3 regions of the Thioclava sp. NS-SX20 genome follow, and region 2 is predicted to be linked to each of the others. Evidence: riboswitches for the same ligand, from Rfam matches in the RefSeq annotation. Region 2 holds a riboswitch; each other region holds the start of a gene.
What was found. A riboswitch is a leader RNA that binds a small molecule or an ion and turns the genes downstream of it on or off. The one in region 2 is predicted to bind thiamine pyrophosphate.
Positions count from the first base shown of each region.

Region 1 (5,602 bases), on a different replicon from region 2:
CGATCACCTATAGGCAGACTGAAAGCATCACAAAGGGGGAGAGTGTTGCATGGTTCATAAACGCGTATCACTGACGACGCAGATCATGGTTGCGATGGGCGCGGGCATCGTTCTGGGGGTCATTTTCAACCAGATCCAATCCGGTTTCATTTCGACCTATATCACCGGCGGCCTTCTCGCGATGATCGGGAAGATGTTTGTCAACGCGCTGAAAATGCTGGTGGTGCCGCTGGTCTTCTTCTCGCTGATCTGCGGCGTGACAGGGATCGGCGATATCCGCGTGCTGGGGCGTGTTGGCGGCAAAAGCTTCGGGCTTTATATCGTGACCACCGCCATCGCCATCGCCATCGCCATTCTCATCGCCAAGATTGTCGGGCCGGGCCAAGGCTTCACAATGGAGGGCATCGACACCTCGGGCATTAGTGCCAAAACGGCCCCTTCGGTCTGGGATGTCTTCGCCTCGATCGTGCCGACCAATCCGGTTCAGGCCTTTGCCAGCGGCGAGATGTTGCAGATCATCTTCTATACCATCGTGCTGGGCGTGGCAGTGCTGATGCTGGGCGAGAAATCGGATAAATTCGTCGAGGGCTGTGAATATATGAACGAGGTGATGATGAAGATCGTCTCCATCGTCATGGCCTTCGCGCCTTTGGGCGTGTTCTGCCTGATCACCAAGACCTTCGCAGAACAGGGGATCGACCTGTTCCTGCCGGTGCTGGCCTATGTGCTGACCCTGACCGGCGCGCTTCTGCTGCACCTGTTTGTCACGCTGATGGTGATCTTGAAGCTGTTCTCGGGGCTGAGCCCGATCACCTTCATTCGCAAGATCCGTCCGGCACAGATCTTCGCCTTCTCGACCGCCTCCTCGAATGCCACCATTCCGGTGACCCTGCGCTGCGTGACCGAGCGTATGGGCGCGCGCAATTCGGTGGCGTCGTTCTGCATTCCTTTCGGGGCCACGATCAACATGGACGGCACCGCGATCATGCAGGGTGTGGCTACGGTCTTTCTGGCCAATGTCTACGGCATCGATCTGGGGCTGACCGGCTACCTGACCGTGATCGCTATGGCGGTTCTGGCCTCGATCGGCACCGCAGGCGTGCCCGGCGTGGGGCTTGTCATGCTGACGATGGTGCTGGGACAGGTCGGCCTGCCGATCGAGGGCATCGCGCTGATCTTGGGCGTTGACCGGCTGATGGATATGATCCGCACCGCCGTCAATATCACAGGGGATGCCGTGGTGACCGCCATTGTGGCCAAAACCGAAGGCCAGCTTGACATCGCCACCTACGAGAACCCTCTTGCAGGCACCGCGGATGACGATCTGGGCATCGACCCCGCCGCCGAAGAGAAACTGGCCCATCTGGCCCGCCCGCATTAAGCGGCGCGCTCCGGTTTGAACGGCCAGTACGACACGGCAGGGGGCGCTTGCCCGAATGCGGCCCCTGCACTAGAACAGCCCTATCACCTCGGGGTGCCGGTTTGGTCCGGCTGAGATGCCAAAGGCGAACCCGTCGAACCTGAACCGGCTAGCACCGGCGGAGGGAAGGTCACGGGACTGTCGCGCCCTCCTTCCCCTGCGTATTGGAGGAGCATAGATGAAACGACCCCTTACGGCCCTTCGCCTTGTGGCGGGCACAGCCCTTCTGGCAGCCACGACCGGCGGCGCTCAGGCCGAAGACCTGCCCGTTCTCACGGTCTATGCGCCCGATTATTTCACCTCGGAATGGGGTCCCGGCCCGCAGATCGAAAAAGGGTTCGAGGCCAGATGCGGCTGCGACCTGCAATTCGTGGCCGGTGACGTGCTTTCGCGCCTCATGCTCGAAGGCGACAAGACCAAAGCGGATATCGTGATCGGCCTCAATACCGACCAGACCGCCCGTGCCCGCAAGACCGGCCTCTTCGCGCCCTCGCATGAAGACAATTCGCGCCTGACCCTGCCGATCAAATGGACCGATGACACCTTCATCCCGTTCAACTGGGGCGAAACCGCCTTTGTCTATGACAAGACCAAGCTGAAAAACCCGCCGAAAAGCTTCGAGGAACTGCTGGATGCCCCCGATGATCTGAAGATCGCCATCCAGGACCCGCGCTCGTCCGTTTCGGGGCTGGCGCTGCTGCTTTGGGTCAAGGCCGTCTATGGCGATCGCGCGCCCGAAGCATGGGCCAAGCTCAAACCCAAAGTGCTGACCGTGACCCCCGGCTGGTCGGAAAGCTACGGCCTCTTCACGGATGGAGAGGTGGATATGGTGCTGTCCTATACCACATCGCCGGCCTATCACATCATCGCCGAGCATGATGACACCAAAGCCGCCGCGATCTTCCCGGAAGGCCATTATTTCATGGCCGAGCTGGTGGGACAGCTGAAAACCTCCAAACATCCCGAACTGGCACAGGATTTCATGGATTACGTGCTGTCGGATGATTTCCAGGGGATGATCGCCACCGCCAACTGGTCCTATCCGGCCATCATCAAAGAAGGCTTCCTGCCGCCCGAATTCGCCAGCCTGCCGCGCCCGAACAAGACCATCTTCTATAGCGAAGACGAGGCCGAGGCCCTGCGCCAGCCCGCACTGGACGAATGGCTCGCCGCGTTCCGCTGATTGCGGCTTGCGTCGCTCTGGTCCCCGCGCTTCTGGTGCTGGGGCCGATCCTGATGACCGCCCTGCACGGGGGCGGTCTTACGGGGTTGCGCGGGTCGGACCTGCAGGCGCTGTGGTTCACACTCTGGCAGGCGGCGGCGTCGGCGCTGATCTCCTGTGTGCTGGCGGTGCCTCTGGCGCGGGCGCTTGCGCGGCGGCGGTTTATCGGGCGCAGCGTGCTGATCACCGCACTTGGTGCGCCCTTCATCCTGCCGGTCATCGCCGCCATTCTGGGACTGCTGGCGGTCTTCGGCCGTAGCGGGCTGCTCAATCAGGCGCTCGGCGCGCTCGGTCTGCCGACAATAACCATCTATGGCGCGCATGGGGTCATTCTGGCCCATGTGTTCTTCAACCTGCCACTGGCCACCCGCATGGTGCTGCAAGGCTGGCAGGCCATCCCCGCCGAACGCCTGCGCCTTGCCATGATGCTGGATTTCGACGGCCCCGCCCGACGCCGCCACATCGAAACCCCGATGCTGCGCGCCACCCTGCCCGGCGCCTTCATCGCCATCTTCCTCGTCTGTCTGGGCAGCTTCGCCGTTGCGCTGACCTTGGGCGGAGGCCCCTCTGCCACCACGGTCGAGCTGGCCATCTACCAAGCGTTCCGCTTCGATTACGATACAGGCCGCGCCGCAAGCCTCGCGCTGGTGCAGGTCGCGCTCTGCGTGCTGGCCGTGGGGATCGGGGCCAAGATCTCGGCCCCCACGGGCTTCGGCGCAGGGCTGGACCGCCCACCCCTCTATGGCCCGTCAAGCCTCTGGCAACGGTCGGGCGATGCAGCCATCATCGTCCTTGCCGCACTGTTTCTTCTGCTGCCCATCGGTTTGATCCTCTGGCGTGGCCTGCCCGCCTTTCCGGCCCTGCCCCTTATGGTCTGGAAAGCCGCGGCCACCTCGCTGACCATCGCACTCGGCTCCACCGTGCTGGCGCTGGCATTGGCCCTCCCTCTGGCACTGGCGGCCCCGCGCCATCGCTGGGCGGAAGGCTCCGCCATGCTGCCACTGGCCGCCTCGGGGCTGGTGCTGGGCACAGGACTTTTCCTGCTGATCCAGCCCTTTGCCGCACCGACAAGCCTCCTCGTGCCTGTCACACTGGTGGTCAACGCCACGCTGTCCCTGCCCTTCATCACCCGCCTTCTGCTGCCCGAAATCCAATCCCTGCAAGCCGATTACGACCGGCTCGCCACGTCCTTGGACCTAAGCGGATGGGCCAAATTGCGGCGGCTCACCCTGCCCCGCCTCGCCCGTCCCTTGGGCTTTTCCGCAGGGCTGGCCTGCGCCTTCTCGATGGGCGATCTGGGTGTCATCACCCTCTTCTCCGATGGCCAGACCCGCACCCTGCCGCTGGCGATCTTCCAGCTGATGGGCAGCTACCGGCTGGATCAGGCCGCCGCCGCCGCCACATTGCTTCTGACACTCACCTTCGGGCTCTTCGCCCTTTTCGACCGGATCGGACATCATGCTGACCCTCGATAACCTGCGCCTGACGCAAAACGACTGGCACCTCGAGGCCAACCTGAGCATCGAACAAGGCCAGCATACCGCACTGATCGGGCCTTCGGGCGCGGGCAAATCCACCCTGCTTGCCGCCATTGCCGGCCTCTTCGCGCCGGAACGGGGACGTGTGCTCTGGCAGGGGCAGGATCTTGTCCAGATCCCGCCGGGCAAACGCCCGCTCTCGATCCTGTTTCAGGACCAGAACCTGTTCCCCCATCTCAGCATCGCGCAAAATCTCGGCCTCGGAATCTCGCCGCGCCTGCGCCTCTCGCCCGAAGATCACCAGCGCATCGAAAACGTCCTTGCCGCCACGGGCCTGCAGGATCTGGGCACCCGCCGCCCCGCCGAACTCTCGGGCGGTCAGCAAAGCCGCGCAGCCCTTGCCCGCGCGCTCCTGCGCAACCGCCCCCTCCTCCTCCTCGACGAGGCCTTCGCAGCCCTCGGCCCCGCATTGAAGACCGAGATGCTCCACCTCACCGAAACCCTCGCCAGACACCATGATTTCACCATCCTCATGGTCACCCATGACCCCGAAGATGCGCAAAAACTCTGCCCGCAAACGATCCTTGTGGCCGACGGCCACGCCGAGCCACCACAGCCCACAAAGGGCCTCCTGTCACACCCCCCCGAAGCGCTCCGCCGCTATCTCGGCACGCCTGCTTCCAGCTGCTAGAAATATCCTCAGGGGGTGAATTTGCGGGAAACGCAAAGAGGGGGCGCGAGCGCCCCCTGCTTCCCGTCGACAGAGACCGACCTCAGTATTGCACGACCGCGCGGATCGACTTGCCCTCATGCATCAGGTCGAAGCCGTGGTTGATCTCCTCCAGCTTCAGAACATGGGTGATCATCGGATCAATCTCGATCTTGCCATCCATATACCAGTCAACGAATTTCGGCACGTCGGTCCGGCCCTTGGCACCCCCAAAGGCGGTGCCCTTCCAGACGCGGCCGGTGACCAGCTGGAACGGGCGGGTCGAAATCTCGGCCCCTGCCGGCGCCACGCCGATAATCACCGACACACCCCAGCCACGATGCGAACATTCCAGCGCATCGCGCATGACCTTGACGTTACCCGTCGCATCGAAGGAGTAATCCACGCCACCGATCTGGTCATCGCCCTTCTTGGTCAGATTGACGATCTCCTGCACCACGCTGCCCTCGATCTTCGAGGGATTCACGAAATGCGTCATGCCGAACTTCTTGGCCATTTCGGCCTTGTCATCATTCAGGTCGACGCCGATGATCATATCGGCACCTGCCATACGCAGACCCTGAATAACATTCAGACCGATCCCGCCCAGACCAAAGACCGCTGCGGTCGAGCCGATCTCGACGCCCGCGGTATTGATCACCGCCCCGATGCCGGTGGTCACGCCACAGCCGATATAGCAGATCTTGTCGAAAGGCGCGTCCTCACGCACTTTCGCCAGCGCGATTTCCGGCATCACGGTATGCTGGGCGAAG
Region 1 is NZ_CM170816.1:2,253,694-2,259,295, forward strand. Features, by position in the region: gene AC2ISB_RS11050 (dicarboxylate/amino acid:cation symporter) at 50-1,381, shown strand; TPP riboswitch at 1,461-1,564, shown strand; gene thiB (thiamine ABC transporter substrate binding subunit) at 1,599-2,603, shown strand; gene AC2ISB_RS11060 (thiamine/thiamine pyrophosphate ABC transporter permease ThiP) at 2,582-4,117, shown strand; gene AC2ISB_RS11065 (thiamine ABC transporter ATP-binding protein) at 4,101-4,811, shown strand; gene AC2ISB_RS11070 (S-(hydroxymethyl)glutathione dehydrogenase/class III alcohol dehydrogenase) at 4,894-5,602, opposite strand, start outside.
Region 1: linked by a shared signal. The riboswitch ahead of thiB (thiamine ABC transporter substrate binding subunit) and the one ahead of thiC (phosphomethylpyrimidine synthase ThiC) in region 2 are both predicted to bind thiamine pyrophosphate.

Region 2 (5,602 bases):
GTTTCAGATCTTTACCCCGTCCGGTTGTACCGGGCGGGGTTTTTATTTATAAAAGCTTCACATGTGCAGATTTTGCCCAAGGAAAAGGCATTTGGGGAAGGGAAGACAGGTAAATTTTCGCGCGCAAGGCCGCTTGATCGCTAATCAGGTAGTTATTACAGTGCTTTGCTGTTTGTCATGCCGAAAATTCTGCCTATAGTCAGAACAGCACCGCCAATTCTCGCAGGGGGAATTCTTACATGATCCGGTCCGAGCTGATCGCAAAAATTGCCGAAGATAATCCGCATCTCTTCCAACGCGATGTCGAGAAGATCGTGAATACGATTTTCGAGGAGATCATCGAAGCGATGGCCCGTGGAGACCGGGTCGAGCTGCGCGGTTTCGGTGCCTTTTCCGTCAAGAAACGGGATGCACGCACGGGACGGAACCCGCGCACTGGCGATTCCGTTGATGTCAACGAGAAACATGTCCCGTTCTTCAAGACCGGCAAGCTGTTGCGCGACCGTCTGAACGGGGTGGAGGAAGAATAAACATGATCCGCGCCCTGCGTTACGCCATCCTTGCGATCCTTGCGGTCGTTCTTATCGTCATCGCTCTGTCGAACACGCAGATCGTCACGCTGCGTCTGCTGCCGGAAGAAACGGCAGGGGTGCTGGGATTTGGCTGGTCGTTACAGGTGCCGTTGTTTGTGGCGATCATGACGGGCGTTCTGCTGGGGCTCTTGATCGGCTTCGTGTGGGAATGGGCGCGGGAATACCGCATCCGCTCGCGCGGCGCACAAGAGGCCCGTAAGGCCAAGGCGCTGGAGCGTGAGCTGGGGCATCTCAAGCAGCGCCATGAAGGCCCGCAGGATGATGTTCTGGCGGTTCTGGAGCGCGCGCCCTCGGCCCGCTGATCCTCTATGGCCCCCCGCGTCAAAATCTGCGGTCTTAGCAAGCCCGCCCATGTCGAGGCCGTATCCCGGAGTGGTGCGGCCTATGCTGGTTTTGTCTTCTTCCCGAAGTCGCCGCGCAATGTGACGATTGCTCAGGCGCGCGAGCTGGCGTTGATGGTGCCGCTGGGCGTGGCCAAGGTCGCGCTGGTGGTCAATGCAACAGATGCCGAGCTTGATGCCATCACGGCGCAAGTTCCCCTTGATATGCTCCAGCTTCACGGCAAGGAAACGCCCGAGCGTGTGGCCGAGATACGTGCCCGCTATGGTCTGCCGGTGATGAAGGCTCTGGGCGTGGCCGAGCCTTCGGACCTTGAGGCGATCCCCGCCTATGAGGCCGTGGCCGACCAGATCCTTGTGGATGCCAAAGCCCCGAAAGGGGCCGCTTTGCCCGGCGGTAACGGGCTGTCGTTCGACTGGACGCTGATTGCGGGACGCAAATGGTCCAAGCCGTGGATGCTGGCGGGCGGGCTGACCCCCGAGAATGTCGCCTTGGCGATTGCGCGCACAGGGGCCAATCAGCTGGATGTGTCTTCGGGTGTCGAGTCCGCGCCCGGAGTGAAAGAGGCGTCTCTTATCAAAGACTTCGTTGCGGCGGCGGGCGCTGCCTGAGCGGTTTTGGCCAGCCTTGCACAGCGCCAATCTGTGAATAGCCATTGACGGCGCATCTTATTTCGGCAAATCTCCGGCCCTGTCAGGGGAGTCCCGCCTAAGGGACTGAGAGGCTGATTGGAAGCAATTCCGGTGACGCGACCCTTTGAACCTGACCCAGTTGATGCTGGCGTAGGAAGACCGAAGGGCAATTCCGCATTCCATATCCTATGGGCGGTCCTTTCGGGCCGCTTTGGCCCTTGCGGCCCGCAGTGGCCTATTCCCTCGCAGTTTTTGGTTGGGTCTTTTCGAAAGAGGAGACCGACATGAAAGATATCGTCCCGACGATTACCACCGGCGCGCTGATCGGCTCGCGCAAGGTGCATAAGGAAGGCCAGATCCACGCGCTGCGCGTGCCCATGCGCGAGATCGAGATCTCGAACGAGGAGGCGCTGTGCGTCTATGACAGCTCGGGCCCCTATACCGACCCGCTGGCCGAGATCGACATTACCAAGGGCCTGCCCGAGACCCGTGGCGGCTGGCTGCAGGCGCGCGGCGAGATCGAGGAATATGAGGGCCGCGCCATCACCGATGCCGATAACGGCTTTGCCAAGGGCGACCGCCTCGTGGCGCCGTTCCCCGTGCAGCGTCCGCCGCTGCGCGCGATTGGGGACCGCGCCGTGACGCAGCTCGCCTATGCCCGGGCAGGGGTGATCACCCCCGAGATGGAATTCGTGGCCATCCGCGAGAATGAGGGCCGTATGGCCGCCTATACCCGCGATGGTGACCCGATGGGTGCAAACCTCCCCGATCTGGTGACGCCGGAATTCGTGCGCCAGGAAATCGCGGAAGGCCGCGCGATCATCCCCGCCAATATCAACCACCGCGAGCTTGAGCCGATGATCATCGGGCGCAACTTCAAGGTGAAGATCAACGCCAATATCGGCAATTCGGCGGTGACCTCCTCCATGGAAGAGGAAGTCGAGAAAATGGTCTGGGCGATCCGCTGGGGCGGGGACACGGTGATGGACCTCTCGACGGGGCGCAACATCCACAATATCCGCGACTGGATCATCCGCAACGCGCCGGTGCCGATCGGCACGGTGCCGCTGTATCAGGCGCTGGAAAAGGTGGGCGGCGTGGCCGAGGATCTGACATGGGAGATCTTCCGCGATACGCTGATCGAACAGGCAGAGCAGGGGGTCGATTACTTCACCATCCATGCGGGCGTGCGTCTGCATATGATCCCGATGACCGCCAAACGCGTCACGGGGATTGTCTCGCGCGGCGGCTCGATCATGGCGAAATGGTGCCTGCATCATCACCGCGAAAGCTTCCTTTACGAGCATTTCGAGGAAATCTGCGACATCTGCCGCCGCTATGATGTCAGCTTCTCGCTGGGGGACGGCCTGCGTCCGGGCTCGATTGCCGATGCCAATGACGAGGCGCAATTTGCCGAGCTGCGCACCTTGGGCGAGCTGACCAAGATTGCATGGGCCAAGGATTGTCAGGTGATGATCGAAGGGCCGGGCCATGTGGCCATGCATAAGATCAAGGCCAATATGGACGAGCAGCTCAAGCACTGCCACGAGGCGCCTTTCTATACGCTTGGACCGCTGACCACCGATATCGCGCCGGGCTATGACCATATCACCTCGGCCATTGGTGCTGCGATGATCGGTTGGTTCGGCACGGCGATGCTGTGCTATGTGACGCCCAAGGAACACCTTGGCCTGCCCGACCGTGACGATGTGAAGACGGGGGTGATCACCTATAAGCTGGCCGCCCATGCCGCCGACCTTGCCAAGGGCCATCCGGGGGCGCAGCGGCGCGATGACGCGATCAGCCGTGCGCGGTTTGAATTCCGCTGGGAAGATCAGTTCAACATCGGGCTCGACCCCGATACCGCGCGCGAGATGCATGACGAGACCATGCCCGCGCAGGCGCATAAGGTGGCGCATTTCTGTTCGATGTGCGGGCCGAAGTTCTGTTCGATGAAGATCAGCCATGACATCCGCGCCGAAGCCCAGCGGCAGGAGGGCATGGGCAAGATGGCCGAGAAATTCCGCGAGGGCGGGGCGCTTTACATCCCCGAACCGACCGAAGGCTAACGCCTAAAACTGTGGGCGCAGAAATTTTTGTGCGCCCACAGTGCCGCATTCGAAATATTGCTCTCGTTTTTATGACTGAGGCGCAGGTTTTCTGTGCGCCAGATCACGGCTGCCCGCCTTGCGAAGGCTTCCGTTAGGCGCTAACGCTGCGTTCAGGCCCTTTGGGCATTCTATTTCACGCGGCCACGCAAGGGCGTGATCCGCCAGACGAGACGCAGGAGACGAAAAATGGACTGGACGAAAGTGCTCGCACGCCGCGCGGGCCGGATGAAAGCCTCGGAGATCCGTGAGCTGCTGAAACTTCTCGACCAGCCCGATATCATCTCTTTCGCGGGCGGTATTCCCGACCCCGATCTCTTCCCCAGCGCGGCCTATTCCGACGCTTTTGCCGCCACGATGGCCGATAATAACGGCCATGCGGCGTTGCAATATTCGGTCTCCGAAGGCTATCGCCCGCTGCGCGAATGGCTTGTGGGCGAGATGGAAAAGATCGGCGTGCCCTGTGCCGTTGACAATATCATGATCACCTCCGGTTCGCAGCAGGCGCTGGATTATCTGGGCAAGCTGTTCCTGACCGAAAACGATACCGCCGCCGTGATGCGCCCGACCTATCTGGGCGCTTTGGGCGCGTTCAACGCCTATGAGCCGCGTTATATTCCGCTGGATCCGATGTCGAATATCGACCCCGAGACCCTGAAGACGGAGGCCAAGGCCGCCGGCGGCGCGGTAAAATTTGCCTATCTCTCGGCAGATTTTGCCAACCCGACGGGCGAGACCCTGCCCCGTGACGGGCGCGAGCGTCTGCTGGATCAGGCCGAGGCGCTGGATTGCGCGATCATCGAGGATGGCGCCTATCAGAACCTGCGTTTCGATGGCGAGGCGATCCCGCCGATTCTTGCGCTGGACATCGAACGCAAGGGCGGTATCGAGAACACCCGCACCATCTATTGCGGGTCCTTCTCGAAGACGCTGGCGCCCGGTCTGCGCGTGGGCTGGGTTGTGGCGGCAAAGCCGGTGATCGACCGTCTGGTGCTGATGAAACAGGCCGCCGACCTGCATTCGCCGACCCTCAACCAGATCGTGACGAACCATGTGGCACGCGCGATCTTCCACGAGCATGTGGCCAAGATCAAGGCGGTCTATGCCAGCCGTCGCGACCGGATGCTGGCCGCGCTCGAGCGCGAGATGCCGGCATCGGTCAGCTTCACCCGTCCCGAAGGGGGCATGTTCATCTGGCTGACCTTCGACCCCAAACTCGACGGGGCCGATCTGCTGGCGAAAGCGGTGCGCGATGAAAAAGTCGCCTTCGTGCCGGGCGGGGCGTTCTTTGCCGATGGCTCGGGCCAGAACACCCTGCGGCTCAGCTATTCCTGCGCGACCGACGCCCAGATCGACGAAGGGATCGCACGGATCGGCCGCATCCTACGCTAAGCCATTACCAGACAAACGAAACCCCCTGCCATCCATCGATGGCGGGGGATTTTTTATTTGGGGTGCAGGCGGCTTTGCCGGCGGAAATTTCCTTGGGTCATCTTCACGCGAGCGTGTTTTGACAGGTCTTTGCCAAGGGCGCAGAAGCCATTGGTAAGTAAATTGGTCAGGAATTCAGGGCCAATCCGGTATCTCGCAGGAGGGATGTGTCTGACGGCCCAGACCCGTCCTTCCGGCCAAGTCGAAAGGTCTGGTCGATGTTGGCAACCTTGGTAATCGCGCTGCGTGAAGGGCTTGAGGCCTCGCTGATCGTGGGGATCATCGCGGCTTTCCTGCGTCGCAACGGGGTGGGCTTGGGGGCGATGTGGACCGGCGTTATTGCCGCACTCGTGCTGTCACTGGCGGTAGGGCTCGGGCTGAACCATCTGGAACAGAGCCTGCCGCAGGCCCGACAGGAGGCGCTGGAAACCGTCATCGGGGCAGTGGCGATTGTCTTCGTGACCGGCATGATCTTGTGGATGGACAAGCATGGCCGCGA
Region 2 is NZ_JBXXRY010000002.1:9,781-15,382, forward strand. Features, by position in the region: gene ihfB (integration host factor subunit beta) at 240-530, shown strand; gene AC2ISB_RS13765 (lipopolysaccharide assembly protein LapA domain-containing protein) at 533-895, shown strand; gene AC2ISB_RS13770 (phosphoribosylanthranilate isomerase) at 902-1,543, shown strand; TPP riboswitch at 1,618-1,738, shown strand; gene thiC (phosphomethylpyrimidine synthase ThiC) at 1,849-3,633, shown strand; gene AC2ISB_RS13780 (aminotransferase-like domain-containing protein) at 3,862-5,064, shown strand; gene efeU (iron uptake transporter permease EfeU) at 5,322-5,602, shown strand, end outside.

Region 3 (5,602 bases), on a different replicon from region 2:
GGCTGAAAGCGGGCGATCCCGTCGAGATTGGCGGTGTTACGTTCCGCATGCTGGCGCGGCTTGCCCGTGCGCCCGACGAAACAGGGGCGGGCATCACGCTTGGCCCGCCGGTGATCGTGGCCACCAAGGCGCTGGAGGGCTCGCGCCTGCTGGACCCCGGCGCGTTATATGAAAGCGAATACCGTCTGGCCCTGCCTGCGGGCACCGACCTCGAGACCCTCAAAACCGAGGCGCAGACCCGTTTCAAAGAGGCCGGTCTGCGCTGGAGCGACCGCAGGCGGGCCTCTCCGGCGGCGGACCGTTTTGTGACGCGGCTGGGGAGTTTCCTCGTGCTGGTGGGGCTTGCGGGGCTGACGGTGGGCGGCGTGGGAATTTCGTCCTCGGTGGCAAGCTGGCTGGACCGAAAGGCCGCGACCGTGGCGACCCTGCGGGCCATCGGGGCTTCGGGGCGCACCATCCGCTGGGTGTTTTACTGGCAACTGATCGTGCTCGGCGTGGCAGGGATTGCGGCGGGGCTGGGGCTGGCCTGCCTTCTGGTGCTGGGCTCTGGCGGGTTGATCGGGCGGGTCATGCCGATCCCCGTGGATCTGCGACTGAGCGCAGGCCCGATGGCCGAGGCCGCGATGTATGGCGCGCTGGTCACGGCGATCTTCTCGCTCTGGCCGCTTGCGCGCCTGTCACAGACGCGGGTGGCGCGGCTTTACCGCGCACGGGCGCGGGGGCTGCCGCCCTTGGGGATGCTGGCGCTGATTGTGCTTCTGGCGGCGGTGCTGGTGGGGGCGTCGATGGCGCTGTCGGGCCTGCCGTGGCTGACGCTCGGGGCCTTGGGCGGGGTGGCAGGGGCGCTGGCTTTGCTGGCGCTGACGGGCTGGCTGACGAAACGTCTGGCGGCCCGCGTGCAGCGGATCGTGCGGGGTGCGCCTGCGCTGCGGGTGGCGCTGGCGGGGATTTCCGGCCCGAACTCCGAGGCGCTGCCGGTGGTGCTGTCGCTGGGTCTGGGGCTTTCGGTCCTGTCGGCCATCGGGCAGGTGGATGCGGGGCTGCGCAATGCGATTGCGACCGACCTGCCAAAACAGGCACCGGCCTTTTTCCTGCTGGACATCCAACCCGACCAGCTTGCGCCGTTCACCGCGCAGATGCAGGCCGATCCGCAGGTGGAGCGCGTCGAGACCACGCCCATGCTGCGCGGTGTGATCACCCGGATCAACGGCAAACCCGCGCGGGAAGGCCGCCCCGACCACTGGGTCTTGCGCGGTGACCGTGGCGTGACCTATGCCGCCACCCCGCGCGAGAAAATCGTGGCGGGCCAGTTCTGGGCGCCCGATGATCAAGGCCCGCCGCAGATCAGCTTTGCCGCAAAGGAGGCGCAGGAGCTTGGGCTGAAGCTGGGCGACAGGCTGACCGTCAATATCCTTGGCCGCGACATCACCGCGCCGATCACCTCGCTGCGCGATGTCGATTTCTCGACGGCGGGGATCGGCTTTGTGATCACCTTCAACCCTGCGGCTCTGGCGGGCGCGCCGCATACCCATTTGGCCACACTCTACGCCCCCGAAACCGCCGAACCCGAGATCCTGCGGCATCTGGCGCAGGCCTTCCCCAATGTCACCGCCGTGCCCGTGCGCGAAGCCATTGGCCGCCTGACCGAGGCGTTGCAGGCGATTGCCCGCGCCACCTCGCTTGCGGCCAGCGTGACGCTGGTGACGGGGGTGATCGTGCTGATCGGGGCCTCTGCGGCAGGCGAGGCCCGCCGCGCATGGGAGGCGGCGCTGTTGAAAACGCTAGGCGCCAGCCGTGGCCGTATTCTGCTGGCGTTCCTGCTGCGCGCACTGATCCTTGGCGGTGTGGCGGGGCTGGTGGCTGTCGGGGCGGGGGCGCTGGCGGGCTGGGCGGTGCTTACGCAGGTGATGGAGCTGGGCTATCACATGGCGTGGACACCGGCGCTTGTCATCCTGTTTACCGGCATGGCGGCGGCGCTGCTGGCGGATCTGATGTTTGTGATCCGGCCCCTGCGGGTGCGGCCTGCGCGGATCTTGCGGCAGGCCGATTGAAAGACCTCTTGTATCGCTGCGCCGCGAGGTCTAGCTTGGCGCAAATCCGTTGGGGTGCCCCTATGAGGGGCTGAGAGGCGTCACGCCAACCCATCGAACCTGATCCGGCTTGTATCGGCGTAGGGAACGGAACCAAAGCGATGGGTGCAGCCTTTCTGCATCCCCTTTTTCCGCCCGTGCCGAGATGCCGGGAAATTGGAGGAAGGGATATGGTCGCGAAACTTCTCAGTATCGCAGGATCGGATTCGGGCGGCGGCGCGGGGCTTCAGGCCGATCTCAAGGCGGCTTCGGCGCTGGGGGTCTATGCCATGAGCGCCGTCACCGCCGTGACCGCGCAGAACACGCGCGGGGTGACGGATGTGGTGCTGATGTCGCCCTCTATGCTGCGCGCCCAGATCCGCGCCTGCCTGGACGATATCGGGGCCGATGCGATCAAGATTGGCATGCTGGGCTCGGCCGAGCTGGTGCGGGTGGTGGCCGAAGAGATCGCGGGATTTGCAGGGCCTGTGGTGCTGGACCCCGTGATGATTGCCAAATCCGGTGATGCGCTGCTGGCCAAAGAGGCCGTGGCGGCGCTGACATCCGACCTGCTGCCGCTGGCAAGCCTGCTGACCCCGAACCTGCCCGAGGCCGCCTGTCTTCTGGGCCTGCCCGAGGCGCAGGAGGCCGATGAGGCGCAGGCCCGCGCGCTGCGGGCGCTTGGCCCGAAGGCGGTGCTTCTGAAGGGCGGGCATGCGACGGGGCCTGTCTGCACCGATCTTCTTCTGGCCGAGCAGGTCTCTTATTTCACCGCGCCCCGCTGTGCAACGCGTCATACGCATGGCACGGGCTGCTCGCTGGCCTCGGCCGTGGCGGCGGGGCTGGCACTGGGGCAGCCGCTGCCGCAGGCGGTGGCGCGCGCGCATGGCTGGCTGCAGGGCGCGATCCGTGCCGCTCAGGGGTTGCAGATCGGGCAGGGCCACGGGCCGGTGCATCATTTCCACGAAATCTGGCCGATGGAGGCTCTGGCATGAGCATCGATTTCACCATTCTGGGCGCGGGCGTGGCCGGGCTGACCACCGCGCAGGAACTGACCGCGCGCGGGGCACGGGTGCAGATCATCGACCCGCATGGCGCCCCCGGACCGCATGGCTGTAGCTGGTGGGCAGGGGGGATGCTGGCACCCCATTGCGAAAGCGAGATCAGCGACGAGATCGTGGTGCGCCACGGCCTGCGCGCGGCCGACTGGTGGGCCAAGGCAGGGGTGCCGGTGACCCATCGGGGCACTCTGGTGGTGACGCTGGCGCGCGACCGGCGCGAGCTGGACCGTTTTGCGCGCCGCACCGATGGCCATTGCTGGCTGGATGCGGCGGGCATTGCCGCGCTGGAACCCGATCTGGCCGACCGCCACGAACGGGGCCTGTTCTTCGGGACCGAGGCCCATATCGAACCGCGCGTGGCGCTGGCCATCCTGCGCGAGGGGCTTGCGGACAAGGGTGTCGAGATCATGCCCGACGCGCCGCATCAGGGACGGCTTGTCGATTGTCGCGGGCTGGAGGCGCGCGACCACCTGCCCGCCCTGCGCGGGGTGCGCGGGGAAATGGTGGTGCTGCGCTGCCCGCAGATCGGGCTGTCGCGCCCCGTGCGGCTGCTGCATCCGCGCTATCCGCTGTATATCGTGCCACGGGGCAACGGGATCTTCATGCTGGGGGCGTCACAGCTGGAAGGCGACAGCCGCGGACCATCGACCCTGCGCTCGACGGTCGAGTTGCTCAATGCCGCCTTCGCGCTGCATCCGGCCTTTGCCGAGGCCGAGGTGCTGGAGCTTGGGGCCAATGCCCGCCCCGGATTTGCCGATAACATTCCGCGCGTGGTGGTCGGCGCGGACCGCGTTTTTGTCAACGGGCTGTTCCGTCATGGCTATCTGATGTCACCCGCGCTGGCGATGACCGCCGCCGATTATCTGCTGGACGGGCAAAACTCGGAACTTTTGCTGTCTGAACCCCTGCTACAGGAGGCCCCATGCGCCTGATCGTCAACGGAATCCCCGCCGAGGCCGAGGCCACGACACTGGCCGAGGCGCTGGTTGTTCTGGGCTATGGCGAGGCCCGCGTGGCCACCGCCGTCAACGAGGTCTTCGTGGCCTCTGCCGCCCGCACGGGCCATGCCCTGCGCGACGGCGACCGTCTGGAAATTCTTGCACCCCGTCAGGGAGGGTAACATGCCGGTTTTCTATGGAACCGAGGTGGCATCGCGGTTGATGCTGGGCACCTCGCACTATCCCAGCCCCCGCGATCTGGCGCAGGCTTTTGCGGCCTCGGGCGCGGGGATTGCCACCGTGTCGCTGCGCCGCGAGACCGCCGGATCGGGCACGGGCGCGGGCTTCTGGGAGCTGATCCGCGGGCTGGATGTGCCCGTGCTGCCCAATACCGCCGGATGCCATTCGGTCAAAGAGGCGGTGACCACCGCCCATATGGCGCGCGAGGTGTTCGATACGGACTGGATCAAGCTGGAGGTGATCGGCCATCCCGACACGCTGCAACCCGATCCGTTCGGCCTGTTGGAGGCCACCCGCATTCTGGCCCAAGACGGGTTCAAGGTGTTTCCCTATACCACCGAGGATGGCGTCTTGGGCGGCAGGCTCTTGGAGGCAGGGGCCGAGGTGCTGATGCCGTGGGGCGCGCCGATCGGCACGGGGCTGGGGTTGAACAATCCCTACGGGCTGCGGAGCCTGCGGGCGCAATTCCCCGAGGTGCCGATGGTGATCGATGCGGGTCTGGGCCTGCCCAGCCATGCCGCCGCCGCGATGGAGATGGGCTTTGACGCGGTGCTTCTGAACACGGCGGTGGCCAAAGCCGGAGACCCCGTGAAAATGGCCGAAGGGTTTGCGCGCGCCTTGGAGGCAGGGCGTCTGGCCTATGAGGCGGACCCGATGGAGCCACGCGATATGGCCCAGCCCTCGACGCCGGTGATCGGCATGGCGGTGCTGGCATGATCCCGCGTTTCTATCCCATCTTCGACCACCCCGACTGGCTGCGTCGCGCGCTGCCCTTGGGGGTGGAATTCGTCCAGTTGCGGATCAAGGACCAGCCGCAGGACCGTTTGCGCGCTCTGCTGGCCGAGGGGCGTGACCTGTGCCGCGCGCATGGGGCGCAGATGGTGGTGAATGACCATTGGGAGCTGGCCATCGAGCTGGGCTGCGACTGGCTGCATCTGGGGCAGGAAGACCTTGAGACCGCCGATCTGGCGGCGATCCGCGCGGCGGGGCTGAAGCTGGGCCTTTCCACCCATGACGAGGACGAGCTGGCGCGCGCTCTGGCGGCGCGTCCCGATTATGTCGCGTTGGGGCCGGTCTGGCCGACGATCCTGAAAAAGATGAAATGGCATCAGCAGGGGGTCGAGACACTGACCCGATGGAAGCAGCTGTGCCAAGGGGTGCCCTTGGTGGCCATTGGCGGGCTGTCGGTGGAACGCGCGCCTCTGGCCTTTGCGGCAGGGGCGGATTGCGTGTCGGTGGTGACCGATATCACCCTCAATGCCGACCCGGAGGCACGGCTGCGGCAGTGGCTGGA
Region 3 is NZ_CM170816.1:2,291,016-2,296,617, reverse strand. Features, by position in the region: gene AC2ISB_RS11255 (ABC transporter permease) at 1-2,051, shown strand, start outside; TPP riboswitch at 2,092-2,194, shown strand; gene thiD (bifunctional hydroxymethylpyrimidine kinase/phosphomethylpyrimidine kinase) at 2,261-3,064, shown strand; gene AC2ISB_RS11245 (FAD-dependent oxidoreductase) at 3,061-4,062, shown strand; gene thiS (sulfur carrier protein ThiS) at 4,053-4,250, shown strand; gene AC2ISB_RS11235 (thiazole synthase) at 4,252-5,025, shown strand; gene AC2ISB_RS11230 (thiamine phosphate synthase) at 5,022-5,602, shown strand, end outside.
Region 3: linked by a shared signal. The riboswitch ahead of thiD (bifunctional hydroxymethylpyrimidine kinase/phosphomethylpyrimidine kinase) and the one ahead of thiC (phosphomethylpyrimidine synthase ThiC) in region 2 are both predicted to bind thiamine pyrophosphate.